3 regions of the Vibrio sp. PSi01 genome follow, and region 1 is predicted to be linked to each of the others. Evidence: riboswitches for the same ligand, from Rfam matches in the RefSeq annotation. Region 1 holds a riboswitch; each other region holds the start of a gene.
What was found. Region 1 has a riboswitch for thiamine pyrophosphate ahead of thiC (phosphomethylpyrimidine synthase ThiC). Riboswitches for the same ligand answer to the same signal wherever they lie in the genome.
Positions count from the first base shown of each region.

Region 2: linked by a shared signal. The riboswitch ahead of thiD (bifunctional hydroxymethylpyrimidine kinase/phosphomethylpyrimidine kinase) and the one ahead of thiC (phosphomethylpyrimidine synthase ThiC) in region 1 are both predicted to bind thiamine pyrophosphate.
Region 3: linked by a shared signal. The riboswitch ahead of thiB (thiamine ABC transporter substrate binding subunit) and the one ahead of thiC (phosphomethylpyrimidine synthase ThiC) in region 1 are both predicted to bind thiamine pyrophosphate.

Region 1 covers NZ_JBHNYN010000028.1:1,143-4,418, reverse strand. Annotated here, with positions in the region: gene thiC (phosphomethylpyrimidine synthase ThiC) at 1-1,850, opposite strand, end outside; TPP riboswitch at 1,981-2,079, opposite strand; gene crcB (fluoride efflux transporter CrcB) at 2,142-2,525, opposite strand; gene ACFI6G_RS21280 (multicopper oxidase family protein) at 2,626-3,276, opposite strand, start outside.
Region 2 covers NZ_JBHNYN010000034.1:3,616-6,891, reverse strand. Annotated here, with positions in the region: gene ACFI6G_RS21940 (helix-turn-helix domain-containing protein) at 1-455, shown strand, start outside; gene ACFI6G_RS21935 (DMT family transporter) at 541-1,458, shown strand; TPP riboswitch at 1,557-1,668, shown strand; gene thiD (bifunctional hydroxymethylpyrimidine kinase/phosphomethylpyrimidine kinase) at 1,765-2,658, shown strand; gene ACFI6G_RS21925 (ABC transporter ATP-binding protein) at 2,648-3,276, shown strand, end outside.
Region 3 covers NZ_JBHNYN010000018.1:47,803-51,078, forward strand. Annotated here, with positions in the region: gene mpl (UDP-N-acetylmuramate:L-alanyl-gamma-D-glutamyl-meso-diaminopimelate ligase) at 1-305, shown strand, start outside; gene ACFI6G_RS18835 (flavin prenyltransferase UbiX) at 344-967, shown strand; TPP riboswitch at 1,011-1,130, shown strand; gene thiB (thiamine ABC transporter substrate binding subunit) at 1,184-2,176, shown strand; gene thiP (thiamine/thiamine pyrophosphate ABC transporter permease ThiP) at 2,262-3,276, shown strand, end outside.

The DNA.
Region 1 (3,276 bases):
GGGTTATCCAACATCTTAATTTCGATAGCCTGATCAGCCGCCACTTGTTCGGTGTCTTTCGCATACTCTCGTACTTCCTGAGAGATCTTCATCGAGCAGAATTTAGGTCCACACATAGAGCAGAAGTGAGCAACCTTACCCGACTCTTGTGGCAGGGTTTCATCGTGGAAAGAACGCGCGGTTTCCGGATCTAAAGCTAGATTAAATTGGTCTTCCCAACGGAATTCAAAACGCGCTTTTGATAATGCATTGTCGCGGATCTGTGCGCCCGGATGTCCTTTTGCCAAGTCTGCTGCATGCGCTGCCAGCTTATAAGTAATCAAGCCAGTCTTCACGTCTTCTTTGTTTGGTAAGCCTAGGTGCTCTTTAGGGGTTACATAACACAGCATCGCACAGCCGTACCAACCAATCATGGCGGCACCAATACCAGAGGTAATATGGTCGTAACCAGGGGCAATATCTGTCGTCAGTGGACCTAAAGTATAGAAAGGTGCTTCGTGGCAGTGCTCTAACTGCTCGTCCATATTCTCTTTAATCAGGTGCATTGGTACATGTCCAGGGCCTTCAATAATCACCTGAACGTCGTATTCCCAAGCCACTTTAGTCAACTCACCTAGGGTCCGTAACTCCGAGAATTGAGCCTCATCATTAGCATCTGCAATAGAACCCGGACGTAAACCGTCACCTAATGATAGAGCAACATCGTACTTCGCACAGATCTCACAGATCTCACGGAAGTGGGTATAAAGGAAACTTTCTTGGTGATGAGCAAGACACCATTTCGCGATGATGGAGCCGCCACGAGAGACAATACCAGTCACACGTTTAGCGGTCATAGGAACGTAGCGAAGCAATAAGCCTGCGTGGATAGTAAAGTAATCAACACCCTGCTCTGCTTGTTCAATCAAGGTATCGCGCATCACTTCCCAGTTAAGGTCTTCCGCAACGCCATTCACTTTTTCAAGTGCCTGATACATAGGAACCGTACCAATTGGCACCGGACTATTACGCAAGATCCATTCGCGAGTCTCGTGGATATTGCGGCCGGTGGAAAGGTCCATCACGGTATCGCCACCCCAACGAGTTGACCATACTAATTTCTCAACTTCTTCTTCAATCGAAGAGCTTACTGAAGAGTTACCGATATTGGCGTTCACCTTCACTAAGAAGTTTCGGCCGATAATCATCGGTTCTGATTCTGGATGGTTGATGTTTGAAGGAATAATAGCTCGGCCTTCAGCAACCTCTTTACGTACGAACTCAGAGGTAATTTCTTTAGGTAGGTTCGCGCCAAAGTTATGGCCAGGGTGTTGATGGTTCAGCTGCTCATCAGCGAACTTCTGGCGTCCCATGTTCTCACGTATCGCAATGTACTCCATCTCAGGAGTGATAATCCCCTGACGAGCATAATGCAGCTGAGTAACACATTGACCTCCAGTCGCACGACGAATTCTAGGTAGGTTGCCGTAACGAAGGTCGTCTAGAGTTTCATCTTCTAAACGCTCTTTAGTGTAAACAGAGCTTACATCATCTAACAGTTCCGTATCACCACGCTCATCAATCCATTGCTCACGCAACTTAGGAAGGCCGCTATACAGGTCTATTTGATGTGTAGGGTCAGTGTAAACACCTGAGGTATCGTAAACTTGAATGGGTACATTAGGTTCGAATACAGGCTCTTTTTTGGTACCGCCAACAAGGCTATCAGCGAGTGATATTTCTCGTACAGGGACTTGAATGTCCTCGCGAGATCCTTGGATATAAGCTTTTTTTGAATTTGGATAAGGTTGTACGGATAAAGAATCAATGAAATTCTTCGCTTCCAGTCTTGCTTGTTTACTACTCGACATAGCATTTATCCTTGGCTTTTAGCCATTATTTATAGGGATAAAAATGCTTGACGGATTAGATGCTACAAGAGGGATCACAGCAAGAAAATGCAGTTGTGATCTGGAGATAGATCTCTAGAAGGATTCTAGTTAGATATCTACTCTTGTTCCCTTCGCAGGTATTAGCCTGATCAGGTTCAACGGATCCCGAGTTAACGGTCTCAGCCATATGGCACTCCGACAAGTACTACCGAGTATATAAAAACGGCTTGGATAAACCAAGCCGAGTTGTTAACAAACCGTAAGAAAGTTTTAAGACTTTATCAGAAGTTGGAAACCGATCCATGCTGCAGAGATGCTGAGAACCACGTTGAGTAGCACATTGAGTCCCATCTTAAAGAAAGCACCCTGCTGCATAAGAAGCACGTTATCCATCGAAAATGTAGAAAATGTAGTCAATGCTCCAAGGAAACCAAGACCGATGATCTGTCTCCATGGTTCTGTCGCAACCATCTCATTCTCAAATGCTGCGATGAGTAATCCCATAATTAAAGAGCCAATCACGTTAACGGTCAGCGTACCATAAGGAAAGCCACGCCCTAGCATCACTACACATAACTCTGAAATCAAATAGCGCGAACAAGCACCAAATGCGCCACCAATGGCAATAAAACCTAAAATAGATAACTGACCCATGAATCCTCCCAAACAATAGTCCCTATATTCTAGCTTTACCGCCGATAAAAGCGAGGGTAGAAACTAAGAATGCATGCGCAAATATTAAACGTTACAGGTGTCACTTAACTTCGATATATCCCATTAAACCCGTTTTCATGTGTTCTATAACATGACAGTGATACATCCAACGTCCGGGGTTGTCTGCAACAAATGCAGCTTTAGCTCGGCCGTTTCTTCCAAGTAGCACTGTATCGGTATGGAAAGGTTCTTCAATTTTTTTACCATCAAGTTCCAATACAGTGAATGTATGACCGTGAATATGAATCGGGTGATGATATTGAGTGACGTTCTTAAGATCGAATATGTAAGTCTTACCTAACTCTAAAGTCGCCAACGGTTCAGGGATACTGTCTTTGCTCATCCCCTCCCATGCTCTTTTATTAGTAAGCCAAAATTTAGGCATGGACTTCCCATCTTTAGATACTGGTGATACCGCGCCTTCCCACTCGAACACAAAATCGATCTCTTCAGCATTAGCAAGATCTAGGTTAGGTACTGGATTCAATGGTAATAATGGCAACACTCGCTTTTGAGTAAATGCTGAATCTACGACTTCAAATTCACACAAAGAAAATGGGAAACGTCCCTTCATTTGGAGAACGTTAACTCGCTCACCAGCTTTAGGAGCGATCAGTCCAATATCCACGCGCATCCCTGGGCCGATTTTATGTTGAGTCAGTTTATAAGGCGTTTTTACAGGATTACCATC
Region 2 (3,276 bases), on a different contig from region 1:
CACCTTTGATGAGCTTCTTGTTGTTTGTTGAGAAGCAGCTGGAATATCAGGTCGATAGCGGTATTGAGTCATCCATCTTGGATGTGTTTTCACTGCTGTTAGAGCAACAACAAGTGAGCAAGAGCATCGACCCAAGAATCCGTGCGGTACAAAGGCTGATAGCGGATAACTACACGCAACCGTTATCCATATCACAACTTGCAGAAACGGCCTGTTTGAGCCCTACTCAATTCAAAAAACGCTTCAAAGAGTGCTTGGGTATCAGTGCGCTTAAATACATTACTCGATATCGTATGGAGAAAGCTCAAGCCTTGTTAACCCACACAGATTTACCTGTTCAATTGATAGCCGAAAATGTGGGTTATAGTGATGTTTCTGCTTTTAGTCGTCGCTTCTCTCAGCACTTTGGAATGTCTCCAAGGGCGTTTCTAGGCTCAATGAAAGACAGTCTTTAGAAACAACAATAGCGTCCTTTCGGCAAACTAACTTTTATCAATCTTCACTATTATCTATTTCAGAACTGAAAATTGGGTAATAGAAATGAATCTTGCCATCAATCGCGTTAACGAATTCCAAATGGGCACTTTAGCCATCTTGTTTGCTTCCATTTTATGGGGCACGACAGGCACCGCCGCAAGTTTTGCGCCTGATCTAAGCCCATTAGCGATTGGTGCTTTCTCTATGGGTGTCGGCGGCCTAATGCAAGCGGGCTTAGCGTATCGAAAAATCCTATTCGCTTTCGACAAGCTTTTGCAGAACAAGAAGTTGTTGGCAGTGAGCGCTTTGGCTTTAGCGATCTATCCTTTAGCTTTCTATTCTTCAATGAAATTATCTGGCGTGGCGATTGGTACAGTGGTTTCGATTGCTACCGCACCTTTCTTTTCTGCTCTGTTAGAGTGTCTTATTAGCAAAAAGAATAATATCAACAAACGTTGGCTCACTAGCTTTGCGATTGGTGTGGTGGGTATTGGGTTGTTGGTGTTTTCAGAATCTTCATCGACGAATGAATCCGGTGATGATCTCAAGCTGTTCGGTATTGCTTTAGGTTTGCTCGCTGGGTTGTGTTACGCCATTTATTCTTGGGCGACCAAAGCACTGATCGACAAAGGGATTAAGTCACAAGCGGCGATGGGCAGTATTTTTGGCCTGGGTGCGATGCTGTTGCTGCCAACGCTCTGGTTTACGGGGGAGAACCTGTTTTCCTCGCAGATTAACGTATTAGTCATCAGTTATCTGACGTTAATCCCACAATGCTTGGGCTATATCGCGTTCAGTTTTGGTTTACGCCACGTGACCGCGAGTAGCGCCAATCTGCTGACTCTGTTTGAACCAGTAGTTGCAGCGGTGCTTGCCGTCTGTGTTGTCGGTGAGCTGATTCCTTTTACAGGCTGGTTAGGTATGTCTCTGATTGTGTTGTGCTTGTTTATACAGTCGAAGCCATCTAAAGGAACGTTATAAGTATTTGTTTTGTTTTGCCTAATTGAAATTTTTTCATGTGTAATTCTTATAATTGAATAAAATCAGTATCTCAGTTGTGAGAGTGCTGTTACTATCGCTATCAATAGTCGGGGGGCATATACCTTATTTGGTGTTTGCTGAGATCGTTAATCGAGACCCGTTGAACCTGATTCAGTTAACACTGGCGTAGGGAACTATAAGCACTCGATCTGCGTCTGCACCCATGAAAACTTTCATGTGTTTATTGCGACTTCTCCTTCGATCGGTGTTCGTTCTCCTACGTCTTGTAAGATAGTAGGAGCGACAATGACACACAGTTCTAATTCAAAAGATTTAACGCTAAAAGTCTCAGTTTCACAGCACTCTGCTGATGGTTCGATTCGAACAAACACTCCGATTGTATTGACGATCGCTGGTTCTGACAGTGGTGGTGGCGCGGGCATTCAAGCTGATATTAAAGCCATGTCTGCAACGGGTAGCTTCGCTTGTTCGGTAATTACCGCAATTACCTCTCAGAATACCCAAGGCGTTTTCGCCATTTTGCCTATTCCACTCGACCATGTTGCTAGCCAGTTAGATGCGGTTTTTACTGATCTCAATATCGTGGCAGTAAAAGTCGGCATGTTGGCCGATTCGCAAATCATCAAAGTCGTCGCTGATAAAATTAAGCAGTACCAACCTAAACACTTAGTGATTGACCCTGTAATGGTCGCAACCAGTGGTGATCTTCTTTTAGAAAACTCAGCCATTACTACACTGAAACAAGAGCTGATTCCGCTGGCAGACATCATTACGCCTAATTTGCCTGAAGGCGCGGCGTTAACAGGCAAGCCGGTACCTGAAAGCGAAGCTGAAATGCAGGGCATGATTGAAGATTTACGCGCACTAGGTGCTAAAGCGGTTCTCTTGAAAGGCGGCCACCTGGAGAAAGATGAAAACAGTAACGACTTACTGATTCTGTCAACCACATCTGCTCTGATTAGCGCGAAGCGTTTTCCTACCAAAAACACACATGGAACGGGCTGCACGCTCTCTTCTGCTATTGCTTCTTTCTTGGCTCAAGGCAACAAACTTCCAGAGGCTGTCGACCTAGGTAAACAATACATTTCACGAGCAATTGCTCACGCCGACGAACTTCAAGTTGGTCAAGGTCACGGCCCTGTAAATCACTTCTTCGTTGGGCACGGTAATGTCCGTTAATATGATTGGCGTTCAACTCAGTAATGCGACTCTGCGTTACCGAGATAGCGAGCACGCGACCTTATCTGGACTGTCATTGAGCTTAAAAGCAGGCAAGTGGACAGTGTTACTTGGTCGCAGTGGCTGCGGAAAAACCACGGTATTGCGTTATCTGGCAGGCTTGTTGGACGACAAGGTGGAATGGCAGGGCACATTGGCAACGTCTGATGAATTGCCTTTAACGGATCGCATCGCTTACATGGCGCAGCAAGATTTGTTACTGCCATGGCTATCGGTTATCGACAACGTGTGTTTGAGCCATCGCTTTCAAAATTCCGCAGATAAGCATAAAAATATCGAGCATAAAAATCAGGCGTTAGAGCTACTGATTTCTGTTGGTCTGGCTGATTACGCGGATGCTATGCCGGATCAATTGTCTGGTGGTATGCGCCAGCGTGTTGCTTTGGCTCGAACCTTAATGCAAGACAAGCCAGTCGTGCTGATGGATGAGCCTTTCTCTGCGCTGGATGCGGTAACGAGACACAAGCTGCAAAGTTTAGCGTGTGAACTGTTAAGGGGTAAAACCGTTGTGTTGATCACTCATGATCCACAAGAAGCGGTGCGTCTGGCGGATAACTT
Region 3 (3,276 bases), on a different contig from region 1:
AAATCATTGCCGTTTTAGAGCCTCGTTCTGCCACAATGAAACGTGGTGTGCACAAAGAAACTTTGGCTGATTCGTTGAAACAGGCGGATTCTACCTACTTATTCCAACCGGATAATATTGATTGGTCGGTTCAAGATGTCGCAGACGCTTGTCACCAACCTGCGTATGTGAGTGATGATATGGATGCATTCGTTGCTAAAATTGTCTCAGAGGCACAAGCGGGCGACCAAATCTTGGTAATGAGTAATGGTGGCTTTGGTGGCATTCACCAAAAACTGTTGGATGGATTGGCACTCAAAGGCTAACGACATCCACGACCTTATAATTTGAAGTAATTGAGAACATGACAAAACACGATAAAGCGATAACCCTCGCTTTCACTGGCGCATCTGGTGCGCCTTACGGACTGCGTTTACTTGAATGCCTACTGGCGGCAGATTATCAGGTTTATTTGCTGATATCGTCGGCAGCTCGAGTGGTGTTGGCGACCGAGCATGAACTTAAGTTACCTGCTGGGCCAGATGCTGCGAAACAAGCTTTAGTTAAGCATTTAGGTTGCGACCCAGAAAAGCTGGTGGTGTGTGGCAAAGATGATTGGTTCTCACCGGTTGCCTCTGGTTCAGCAGCACCGAAGCAGATGGTGGTGTGTCCATGTTCTGCTGGAAGCTTGGCATCCATTGCTCACGGCTTATCGGACAACCTGATCGAGCGAGCAGCGGACGTGGTTATGAAAGAGCGAGGCCAGCTGTTGTTAGTGGTTCGTGAGACGCCATTTTCTACGTTGCACTTAGAGAACATGCACAAACTCTCGACCATGGGCGTAACGATCATGCCCGCGGCTCCGGGTTTTTATCACCAACCTAAGTCGATCGAAGATCTGGTCGATTTTATGGTGGCGCGTATTCTCGATCATCTTGGTATCGAGCAAGGTTTAGTGCCACGTTGGGGGTACGATCAACGTAATTGATCCAAACTTGATAGCTTATTGTTAAAATTCGAATTACAATTCTGAACACTCATCGGGGAGCAAACCATTCAAATAATGAATGCGAGCTGAGATCAAGCAAGTGCTTGGGACCCGTAAACCTGAACCAGATAATGCTGGCGTAGGAATTGAGTTAGGAACAACTTCTACCGTTCTCCTCCCTCAAACCTGTGCCGCTCAGACCATGGAGAGCGTCCAGTGAAATTAACATTTACAACTCTTGCTGTTACTACAGCTATCTCTTTCTCTGCCGTTGCTGCAGACAATACTCTAACTGTATATACCTATGATTCTTTTGCTGCGGATTGGGGCCCTCGTCCTGCCGTTGAAAAAGCATTCGAAGAAAAGTGTGGTTGTGATGTGAATTTTGTCGCGCTAGAAGATGGCGTGTCTATTTTAAATCGCTTGCGTCTTGAAGGTGGTAACAGCAAAGCTGATATCGTGTTAGGCCTAGATAACAATCTAATGGCTGAAGCGAAAGCGACGGGCTTATTGGCTGAGCACAGTGTTGATACGTCATCAGTAACGCTTCCTAATGGTTGGAGTGACAGCACTTTTGTTCCATATGACTTTGGCTACTTTGCTTTTATTTACAACAAAGAGAAGTTGGTAAATCCACCTAAGAGCCTTAAAGAACTGGTTGAGCAGCGTGATGATCTTAAGGTTATCTACCAGGATCCACGTACATCAACACCAGGTCAAGGCATGATGCTATGGATGAAGTCTGTTTACGGTGATGAAGCGACAGACGCGTGGAAGAAGCTCGCTCAGAAAACGGTTACTGTGACTAAAGGTTGGTCTGAGGCTTACTCTATGTTCCTAAAAGGCGAGTCGGACTTAGTCCTGTCTTACACGACTTCTCCGGCTTACCACATCATTGCAGAAGGTGATTCTAAGTACGCAGCAGCAAGCTTTGAAGAAGGTCATTATACTCAAGTCGAAGTGGCAGCTAAGGTCAAAGGCAGCAAGAACGAAAAGCTGGCTGATGAATTTATGGTATTTATCCTGAGTGACGAGTTCCAATCAGCGATGCCAACGGGTAACTGGATGTACCCAGTGACAGATATTGAGCTTCCAAAAGGGTTCGAGCAACTTACGGTTCCTCAAAAAGCGCTAGGTTTCACGCCTGAAGAAATAGCATCTAAGCGTAAGCCATGGATTCGTGAATGGCAGAGTGCACTTACTTTTTAACTTACTATTAAAAAGATGAGCGCCCTGTACTTAAAGGCTCATTCGTGATGTTTGGAATGAGCCATTTACGGTAAATAATTAATTTATGATAAAGAAAACACCTAAGGTCGGGATCTGGGTTGCGATACTCATTACCGCCTTCGTGGTTTCAGCAGTTGGGGCATTGCTTAGCAATGCCCCTTCTCTTGATATCAGCCTAGTATGGTCTGATCCTTACTATTGGCATGTAACGAAATTCAGTTTTTATCAGGCGACACTCTCAACTGTGCTGAGTGTTGGCTTTGCTATACCTATTGCGCATGCTCTGTGTCGCAGACAGTTCTTTGGAAGAGCCTTGTTATTAAGGTTGTTCGCGTCAACCTTGGTTCTACCTGTGTTGGTCGGCGTATTTGGCTTGCTGGCGATTTACGGCAACAGTGGTTGGTTAGCTAAGTTCTTAGCGAACTTCGACATAGAGCTACCATTCTCGATTTATGGCTTGAATGGTATTTTGCTAGCGCATGTTTTTTTCAACCTGCCTTACGCCAGCCGTTTACTTCTGCAAGCTTTGGATACCGTGCCTGCCGAGCAGCACAAGCTGTGTGCTCATTTAGGCATGAGCCATTGGAATAAATTTAAATGGGTTGAATGGCCGAGGTTAAGACAGCAGCTGCCGCATGTGTGCGGTTTGGTCTTCATGTTGTGCTTCACCAGCTTTGCTACCGTGATGGCGTTGGGTGGTGGTCCGAAATCAACCACCATTGAGCTAGCCATCTACCAAGCAATTAAATTCGACTTTGACCTGCAGGCTGGCGCGTTACTCGCGATATGGCAAATGCTGTTGTGTGGCGTATTAGCGGTGAGTATTCAGCGTTTGTCTAAGCCCATCTCTGTGACGGCTAGTCAGCTGTCGGAAGATAAATATTTGGTTAAGGACAGCTGGTGGTCAAAAGCTTGGGATAGCTTTTGGATCATCATAGTCTCAATACTGGTATTACCGCCATTAGCCATGGTTGTTCTAGGTGGTATTAACTCCCAGGCACTCACTGTACTGAGCAGTGAGCCGTTTTGGGCTGCGCTAATGGCCTCGGTTCGTGTTGCTTCCCTCGCAAGCATTATCG